3 regions of the Paraburkholderia sp. J94 genome follow, and region 2 is predicted to be linked to each of the others. Evidence: predicted binding sites of a transcription regulator. Region 2 holds the regulator's gene; each other region holds the start of a gene.

The links. Region 2 encodes LexA, which represses DNA repair genes until DNA is damaged. Its sites were predicted from a motif close to ACTGTATNNNNATACAGT; they were not measured.
Region 1: the regulator LexA is predicted to act here: its motif matches at 1,111-1,128, upstream of imuA (translesion DNA synthesis-associated protein ImuA).
Region 3: the regulator LexA is predicted to act here: its motif matches at 1,930-1,947, upstream of dinB (DNA polymerase IV).

Annotation. Positions count from the first base shown of each region.
Region 1 covers NZ_CAJMZH010000003.1:204,000-207,276, reverse strand. Annotated here, with positions in the region: gene U4Y88_RS07140 (immunity 52 family protein) at 1-498, shown strand, start outside; tRNA gene U4Y88_RS07135 (tRNA-Pro) at 832-908, opposite strand; gene imuA (translesion DNA synthesis-associated protein ImuA) at 1,240-2,082, shown strand; gene U4Y88_RS07125 (DNA polymerase Y family protein) at 1,985-3,277, shown strand, end outside.
Region 2 covers NZ_CAJMZH010000018.1:87,837-91,113, forward strand. Annotated here, with positions in the region: gene U4Y88_RS31255 (sulfate ABC transporter substrate-binding protein) at 1-659, opposite strand, end outside; gene lexA (transcriptional repressor LexA) at 928-1,578, shown strand; gene U4Y88_RS31265 (hypothetical protein) at 1,644-2,006, shown strand; gene U4Y88_RS31270 (DUF2939 domain-containing protein) at 2,149-2,877, shown strand; gene U4Y88_RS31275 (universal stress protein) at 3,050-3,277, opposite strand, start outside.
Region 3 covers NZ_CAJMZH010000011.1:19,111-22,387, reverse strand. Annotated here, with positions in the region: gene U4Y88_RS23435 (hypothetical protein) at 1-231, shown strand, start outside; gene U4Y88_RS23440 (hypothetical protein) at 1-1, shown strand, start outside; gene U4Y88_RS23430 (MFS transporter) at 233-1,570, opposite strand; gene dinB (DNA polymerase IV) at 2,113-3,273, shown strand.

The DNA.
Region 1 (3,277 bases), on a different contig from region 2:
AAAAAAATTGATCGACCGAAAGCCTTGGGCATATGGAACGGGAGGCAAGATGACGGTGCAACCGCAATTATGTCATTAATGATAGACACTGGAATTATTTCCAATAGCGTCGACTTGTCTCTGGATGAGAAAGCGAATGGTCTTTCACGGTTAGGTAATTACAAATCTGTGGCCGAGGTTGTAGCCAAAGTGGCCGAGCTTTATCACTCGCTATATGTGACATTCGGGCCGCGCGCCTATCAGGATCAACAGGTCTTTGATGATCGGCTAGGCGTAAGCTGGATGCTGTACCTGCCGCACGTTCTCACGCCAGCCCAGGTTCCTGAGGCGCGCGCCCTGATTCCGGTCATGCGCGACGGCCAGCAGCAAGGCACGATCATCGTTAGCGTGACGGATGAAGTGTTCGATGTGAACAACCGGGCACACGTCAAGGCTGCGAACGATATCGAAATCCGTCTTGCCGATCAGGACTTGTTGCCGCGCTTCATCGACCTTTAAGGTTACGCCCTGGCAGCGAGTATCACCGGGGCTTCAATCAATCCGCCTTTCCACGCACATATGCTGCCCACGCCTCCATCATCGGGCGGCGCGCTCCCCAATCGTCAGCAGGCGGCCCGTTCTCTGTCGCCAGCGTGGACGGCACGCCCGACGAATAGCAGGGATGCTTCGAGGTGGAGGCGGCGGCGAGATACGTTGCTGGTCGCCCACAACCGAGCGAGACGGTGGGGCGAATCACAAGACAGGGGCGGGTGGCGTTGCTCGAATTTGCCTACACGGACCCACAAAACAAAAAGCCCAGCCGGTTAAGGCTGGGCTTTTTGCTTGAAGCTGTGGTCGGAGCGATAGGATTCGAACCTACGACCCTCTGATCCCAAATCAGATGCGCTACCAGGCTGCGCTACGCTCCGAGGAGCCGCGGATTGTAGCGTCTCCATGCTGTCGGCGTCAAATCAGTTCGCTTGTTGTTTTGGCTGGCGACGGTTTTCACCGGCTCGCCGGCCCTCTATGCACGCCGACCGCCGCGTTTTCCCCAACCTCCCCGCACCGCCATCCATCCCCTTTATCCCGGCTAACGGTCTCAAAAACTCCCTTCCAGGAAGACGTCAAAATACTGTATAAATATACAGGACTGCGGCGCCACCCGATGCGCCCGCCCAACTCCCTTCGCCATGCCCCTTCATTGCCGGGCAGGGCGAACTATTCCCGATCGACAGGGCAACCCGGCAACGGAGCGCACGCATGGCCGCCGCGATTCAGCTCACCGCGCATCTGCCGTCGCGGCTGCAAAGCCGCGTCTGGCAGGGCGATCAGCTTGCGTACGCGAGCGAGCGCACGGTGTCGAGCGGCCACGCCGCGCTCGACGCCCTGTTGCCCGGCGCCGGCTGGCCCGCGGGCAGCCTGACCGAACTGCTGGTCGAGCAGGGCGGCATCGGCGAGATGCGGCTCGTCGCGCCTGCGTTGCGCGCGCTCACGGCGCAGGCGGGCCGTCATGTGCTGCTCGTCGCGCCGCCGTGGCAGCCGTACGCCTGCGCGCTCAAGGCGTGGGGCATCGCGCTCGACCGCGTGGTCTGGGTGCGCGCGAGCGAGGACGAGGCGCCCTGGGCCGCCGAGCAGGCGCTCAAGCAGGACGGCATCGGCGCCGTGATGCTCTGGCAGCCGAAGGCGCGCGCGGACGCCGTGCGCCGTCTGCAGGTCGCCGCGCAGGATTCGCAGGCGCTCGCGTTTCTCATGCGGCCGCCCGCGGCGCGCAACCAGTCGTCGCCGGCGCCGCTGCGCATGGTCTGCACGCCGGTGCCGCCGCCCGAGGCGGACACGCGTCTGAACCGGCGCGCCTGGATGCAGTTTGCCGCCGTCTCCGTCGATATCTTCAAACGCCGCGGGCCGCCGCCCGCCCAGCCACTCGTCATTACTTTGCCGTTGCAGACGTCGCTGCTGCCCCAGCCGGGCGAGGCGTCGGCGCTGCCGTGGCCCGGGGCTCATCACCATGCTGTGGATCGCCGTCACCTTGCCGTTGTTGCCGCTGGAGGCCGTCAGACCGATCCTGCCGCCGCCGTCACTGTCGTCGCGGGGCATGCGGGATGAGCATGCCGATCACGTCGATCGCGTCGATCACAGCGGCCACGATGAAGCCGCGCCGCCCGAGCGCTGCTACGCGCTCGCTGACCACGCGCGCATCCTGAGCCCCGATCTCGACGCCTTCCGCCTCGGCGTGCAGCCCGGCGCGACGCGCGCGCATGCGCTGGCGCTCGCGCCCGGTCTCGTGCTGCTCGAACCCGACGCGGCGCGCGAGCAGCGCGCATTCGAGGCGCTCGCACTGGCGCTGCTCGCTTACACGCCGAAGGTGTCGTTCGCGCAGTCACCGCAGTCGCCTACTTTGCTGCTCGAAGTCGGCTCGGGGCTGCGGTTGTTCGGCGGCGTGCGCGCGCTGCTTGCGAAGGTGACCGCCACGGTCGCGAGCTGCGGCCACGCCGCGCGCATCGCCTGCGCGCCCACGGCGTGGGGCGCGTGGACGCTCGCTCAGGCACGCGCCACGCGTGTCCCGTCGCGGCGCTGGCGCGTACTGAAGGAAACGACGCTCGCGCGCGCGCTCGATGCGCTGCCGGTCGGCCTCGCGCCGTTCGCCGCGCAGCACGAGCAGGCGCTCACGCAGATCGGCTGCGCGACGCTCGGCGATCTGCGGCGGCTGCCGCGCGACGGCATCGTGCGGCGTTTCGGCGACGGCGTGCTCGCCTGGCTCGCCCAGGCGCGCGGCGAGGCGCCCGATCCGCGCGTCTGGTTCGCCGCGCCGCCGTCGTTCCGGGCGTCGCTCGAATTGCAGGCGCGCGTCGAGAGCGCCGAGGCGCTGCTGTTCGCCGCGCGCCGCCTCGTGATGCAGCTGGCGGGCTGGCTCGCCGCGCAGCACGGCGCGCTGAGCGGCTTCGAATTGCGCCTCGAACACGAGCTCGCGTCGCGCCACGCGCCGCGCACGTCGAGCCTCGCGCTCGCGTGGGCCGCGCCGTCGCGCGACCCCGAGCATCTGCTCTGGCTGTTGCGCGAAAAGCTCAATCAGACCGAGCTGATCGCGCCCGTGATCGGGCTTGCGCTGGTCGCCGATCAGGTCAGCGAATACGCCGCGCCCACCGACACGCTGTTCCCCATGCCCGAGGCTTCGGAGGCGTCGATCACGCAGCTGTTCGAGCGCATTGGCGCGCGCGTGGGCGAGCAGAACGTGCTGCAGCTTTTCGTCGAGGACGATCACCGGCCCGAGCACGCCATGTCGGCGCGCACGTGGCGGGCG
Region 2 (3,277 bases):
CGCTGCACGAAGCTCGTGGTCGCGCCGCGCGCGCCCGAATCGAGCACGCCCGCATTCTTGTAAAGCTTCGTCACGAACTCCTTGGCCTTCTGGTCGTTGCCGCCCGGCTGATGTTCGGCGTAGGCCCAGGCCGCGAGGTAGTTCCAGCGCGCGCCGCCCGAGGTCTTCGGATTCGGCGTGACGATCGACACGCCCGGCTTCGTCAGGTCATCCCAGTCCTTGATGTGCTTGGGATTGCCCTTGCGCACCAGAAACACGATGGTCGAGGTGTACGGCGAGGCGTTGTCGGGCAGGCGCTTTTGCCAGTCCTTCGCGACGATGCCCTTGTTGGCGAGCGCGTCGATGTCCCAGGCCAGCGCCAGCGTCACGACGTCGGCTTGCAGACCGTCGAGCACCGAGCGCGCCTGCGCGCCCGAGCCGCCGTGCGACTGCTTGATGGTGAGCGTCTCGCCCGTCTTGCCCTTCCACTGCTTGATGAAGGCTTCGTTGATCTCCTGATACAGCTCGCGCGTCGGATCGTAGGAAACGTTCAGCAGCGACGTATCTGCGTGCGCAGCCGGCGCCATCGCCACCATGCCGACGAGCGGTGCAACGCCGATGACCAGTTTTGCCGCCAGCGTTGTCAGCCAGCCTGCGCGCCCCGTATTGCCTTGATTCATCCACTTTCTCCGTTTTGTCGTGTGGTGCTGCGATCGATGGAGGCCAGTCTAGCGATCCGCTTACATTATTAAAAATGATGTTTTTTCATTCTTTAATACGCAAAAGTGGTAAGGGCGGAGGAATCGGACGTTGGAGCACGTTTTCGTCCGTCGGATCGCCCGGAAACGCTGCTGTGGCGGCACCCAAACGACAAAGTTCAAGTAACACTTGAAAAGCGGCGAATACTGTATAAAAATACAGTTACCTGTTCAAACATACAGTGTCGACATGACCAAACTCACCGCACGACAGCAGCAGGTTTTCGATCTGATCCGCCGCGCGATCGAGCGCACCGGCTTTCCGCCCACGCGCGCCGAGATTGCCGCCGAACTGGGCTTCAGCTCGGCCAACTCGGCGGAAGAACATCTGCGCGCGCTGGCGCGCAAGGGTGTGATCGAGCTGGCGGCGGGCGCCTCGCGTGGCATCCGTCTGATGCCCGGCCCCGACGACCTGCCGCACCAGTTCACGCTGCCGCACGCCAGCATCATGCAGCTCTCGCTGCCGCTGGTCGGCCGCGTCGCGGCAGGCAGCCCGATCCTCGCGCAGGAACATATCTCCCAGAACTACGCCTGCGACCCGGCGCTGTTCTCGAGCCGCCCCGACTATCTGCTGAAGGTGCGCGGCCTCTCGATGCGCGACGCCGGCATCCTCGACGGCGACCTGCTCGCCGTGCAGAAGAAGGCGGAAGCGAAAGACGGCCAGATCATCGTTGCGCGTCTCGGCGACGACGTGACCGTGAAGCGTCTGAAGCGCCAGCCCAACGGCATCGAGCTGATCGCGGAGAACCCCGACTACGACAACATCTTCGTCGAGGCCGGCAGCGCCGACTTCGCGCTCGAAGGCATTGCCGTGGGTCTGATCCGTCCCACCGAATTCTAAGAATCCATCCGCGCGCCGTTCAGCGCCGGTTTTGCGCCTGTTAGCGCACTTCTCTGGAGAGAGTCATGGAACGCCTTGCCCGCCTGTTGCCCTTCCGTCAATTCGGCCGTCTGCGCCATCTGCGCGGAATCGCCTCGTGCGCAATGCGTGACGCGCGCGCCTCGGCGGCCGCGCTCAATGGCTCGCTTTTCGAGAAGCTGGAAACGCCCGAACTGCCGCCCCTGCCCTCGGCGCAGCCGGCTTTCGCGCGCGTGTCGCTCAACAGCACGCTAAATACGGAACAGCCGGACCGCCGCGCGCCGGTGCGTGTCTATCACGGCCCGTCACGCCTCATCATGGTCGGCACGATGGACGCGGTGTGCCGCGCACTCGACCGCTGCATCGCCGAGCAGCAAAGCGATCTGCCTGCGGCGGCGCTCGCGAAGTAAGGCACGAAGTCAGGCAATGGGAAATGACGTGTCGGCGGAGGTTCTTGCAGGTGTGGGGATCGTTTTGGCGCGAGCGCGGTCAACATTCAGATCGAAGCTCTGATTCCATGATCGCACCGCTCGCGCGGCGCACCTGCCCCCGATGACCGACACGAATACGCCCAACGCTTCACGCAACTCCGCACGTAACACCGCCAGCCAACCCTCGAACTGGAAGAAGCCCGTCACCATCGCCGTTGCGGCGGTGGCCGTCGTGGCCGCGCTCGGGTACGGCTACGCCTCGCCGTATATCGCGCTCAACCACCTCAAACAGGCCGCCGACGCGCGCGACGCGGCCGCTTTGAGCGAATATGTCGATTACCCGGCGTTGCGCGCGAGTCTCAAACAACAAGCCGGGGAAATGCTGCAGCGGCGCATTCAGGCCGAGCACAGCAGTAATCCGCTGCTGCTGTTTGGCGCGGTGATCGGTTCGGCGTTGATCGGGCCGCTCGTCGACGCCTACGCCACGCCCGAAGGCGTAGCCGCGCTGCTCAACGGCATGCCGCCCACCGGTAAGCCCGGCGAGCAGCCTGCCGCGCCGCCGCCGGCTTCTTCGCCTGCGTCGCCTTCACAGGGCGCGCCGCAAAGCACGCCGCAAAACGCAACGCCCGCGACTCCGAACGCACCGGCGGAATCCGCGCAACCTCAGTCGCGCGCGCAAGCCGCCGCGGGTTATCGCAGCCTCAACGAATTCGCGGTGACATGGCAACGCAGCGCGCACAGCGAGCGCTATGCCGCGATCTTGCAACGGCATGGCCTGTTCTCGTGGAAGCTCGCGGCGGTGGAATTGAACGAACCCGATTCGGGAAGCGGCGCGAACGCGCCGGATTGATCGATCGCGCGTCCCGGCGGGATCAGCAGGACCATCGTGATCGTCGGCCTTGAAATCACCACGCGCCGGACAGACCACGCGCGAAGCGCAGGCCGGTCCGGCGCGGGTTGAGCACGACTAGCAGACAAGCGACGCAAAAAACGAAGCAAACATCGCGCAAACGCGCGCGCCGCTAAGCGGCCGCTTGCTGCTGCTTGTCTTCAGCAGGCGACGAACACGCCACGAGAATGCTGCACGACACGCGATCGAGCAGCGGCGTATTGCCCGCGCCCATCCACCAGCGCGACAGCCCCGTGCGGCAGCGATGCCCCACCACCACGAGATCGGCATTCAGTTCGTTGGCGAGATTCGCGATCTCGTCGATCGGATGACCGAAGGCGAAATGGCCCTGCGCGCGCAC
Region 3 (3,277 bases), on a different contig from region 2:
AATCGCTACGATCGCCGCGAACACGCCGCGCCATCGCTGCACCCGCAGGACATTGACGCGTTCGACGCCCTGTTCGCCGATGGTTTCTCAACGGTGGTGTTTGGCCGACGACAGCATGACCCTGCCGTGGGCCAGAACGCGTACGAACGCGCAGCCACGTACACGCTCGCCAACGCAAACCGGATTTCCGCTGTTCAGCATGGGAACTCCAAGCATCGCCCCTGCGAATAAATCAAGCGGAACGCGTGATGAAATGATCGGCAGCGCCTTTGGGAAGACGAATTGCGTCGACGATACTTGCGAGCGCAACGACGCCGATAAGAACGAATGCCACCCGGTACTCGATTCCGGGACTATGCCAATCGGCGCTCAGTGCAACAAAGTGACCGAAACGCACGCCCAAAGCGCCGAGCGTAATGCCCGCCGCCATTGCAATTTGCGAAGCCGTGTTGAAGAGACTGTTAGCGTCGGACATACGCTCTTTCTGGACATCCGCATAAGCAATCGTACCGAGCACGGTGAATTGCATCGACCGCGTCATGCCGCCGAGGAAAAGCAGGAGCACCGTGACCGGCACGGGCGTGTCTTGCCGGAGCCACGCGCACGCTGCCAGGCAAACCGCACAGAACACGCCATTCCAGATCATGACCGGCCGATAGCCAAAGCGCTGCAGAATCCGCGTGGTGACCGACTTCATCGTGAGATTGCCCGCGAACACGGCGAGCACGAGCAAGCCTGAATGAAAAGCGTCGTAGCCGAAGCCAACCTGAAACATCAACGGCAGGAGAAACGGCGCGCTGCCGATCGCCATACGTGCCAGCGAACCGCCCCGCAATGCGGCGCGAAAGGTCGGAATCGAACATGCGGACAGATCGACAAGCGGGGCGCGCGAATGCAATAAATGGCGAATCGCCACGATTAAAAGCGTAATACCACCGGCCAGCATGGCGAATGCAATGACATCGAGCCTCGCATCGGCGCGCTCAAGACCCGTAAGCAACGCGAATGTCCCCGCGCCGCTTAACAGGAATCCCGACCAGTCGAAGCGGTGCGCGCGCGCTTCTCGCGCGTCGGGGATGATGAAGCACGCGACCGCCAGTGCTATCAGACCGATCGGCACGTTCAAATAAAAAATCCAGCGCCAGCCAAAGTGTGTCGTGATAAAGCCCCCGATCGGCGGCCCAAGCACAGGCGCGATAAGCGCAGGCCAGACAAGCGACTGCATCGCCGCCATTAGCCGCTCTTTCGGTGTGGAGCGCATGACAACCAGCCGGCCCACCGGCACCATCAATGCACCAGCAACGCCCTGTAGCACGCGCAATGCAACGAAAATCCCCAGCCCGTTGGACAAGCCGCACAGTGCCGACGTCAACGTGAACAATGCGATCGCGAACGCGAACACGCGGCGCGCGCCGAAGCGGTCGACCACCCAGCCGCTCGCAGGCACGAACACGCCAAGCGCGAGCAGATAGGCACTCACGCCGATATTCAGCGCGACCGCCGTTGTGCCGAACGAGCGCGCCATGGCGGGCAGCGCCGTGGCAATCACGGTGCCGTCGAGGATCTCCATGAAAAGCGCCCCTGTTACGAGAATCATGATCGCGCGGAGACGAACTGAGGAGGACGGCACGGTCTTGGCTGGGGGCAGATGAGGCATACGGTGAGCACGCGGGCGCGTCAAACAACTCTGGCCGGCGCATCAGGTGAAAATATCGAAAAACATATCTTACGATAATTTTCGGTGCTCTGCTGGACCCAAGATACGGTGTCAAATCGTGCCACGAGATCATGGCTACACACCGACACGGGTGGTCGATCACCGCGTGCCATTACCGGTTGCGCCAACGACCGCTGCCTTATATGCGCATCGGCGTGGCGTAGGTGCGGGAAGCTGATATCTTGCCGAAGCACGCCGCGCCGCAGTAAAATACTGTACAAATATACAGTCAATAAACGCCTGATAGTCTGTCTTATCTGAAGAAACTCATTCGGGGCGTTGCCGGGTTCGCCTGGCGTTGTTGTCTGCTCCGGTAGCGCAATCTCAACACCTGTTGCGCTCGACAACCCATTTGACAACTTCGAGCAAAGCCGGATTTTGGCAGGACCGTCGACATGAACAGCTCACCGTTACGCCGCATCGCGCATGTCGACATGGATGCGTTCTATGCATCGGTAGAATTACTTCGCTATCCTGAGTTACGAGGACAGCCGGTCGTCATCGGAGGTGGACGCAACGCCGAGCCGCAGTTGCAGCCCGATGGCACACGCCGCTACGCAAAGCTCCGTGACTATGCAGGGCGCGGCGTCGTGACCACGTCCACCTACGAGGCGCGCAAATTCGGCGTGTTCTCCGCCATGGGCATGATGAAGGCCGCGCAACTCGCACCCGACGCCATTCTCTTGCCCACCGACTTCGAGTCGTATCGCCACTATTCGCGGCTATTCAAAAGCGCGGTGCGCACCTTCACCGATCAGATCGAGGATCGCGGCATCGACGAAATCTATGTCGATCTCACCGACGTGGACGGCGAATCGCGCGACATCGGCGCACGCATCAAGGCCGCGGTGCGCGAGGCGACCGGCCTCACCTGCTCGATCGCCATCGCGCCCAACAAGCTGCTCGCGAAGATCGGCTCCGAACTCGACAAACCAGACGGCCTCACGCTACTCACGATGGCCGATCTCCAGGCGCGCATCTGGCCGCTGGAAGCGCGGAAGGTCAACGGTATCGGGCCGCGCGCGAGCAAGCGGCTCGAGGAACTGGGCATCGCCACGATCGGCGATCTCGCGAAGGCCGACCTCGGTCTCTTGCAGGAGCATTTCGGACGCACCTACGCGGCATGGCTCGCGCGGATTTCGCACGGCGAGGACGATCGCGCGGTGGTGGTGTCGTCGGAGCCGAAATCGATGAGCCGCGAAACGACCTTCGAGCGCGACATGCACGTTGGCCGCGACCGTGCGGTGCTCACGCCCGCGCTCACGCACCTATGCGAGCGCGTCGCGCAGGATCTGGATCGCAAAGGTTATTGCGGCCGCACGGTCGGCGTGAAAATCAAATTCGCGGACTTTAAAATCGTCACGCGCGATATTTCATTGCCGATGGCCGTGCGCGATACCGCCGCGATTCGCCGCGCGGTCGGCGCGTGTCTGAAGCGTATCGAACTCGACCGCCGCATCCGGCTGATTGGCGTGCGCGTCAGCGCGCTCGAACGGTACTCGGCGGACAGCACCATCGCGGGCGCCATCCAGGGCGAGTTGCCGTTCGGTCCTTAATGCC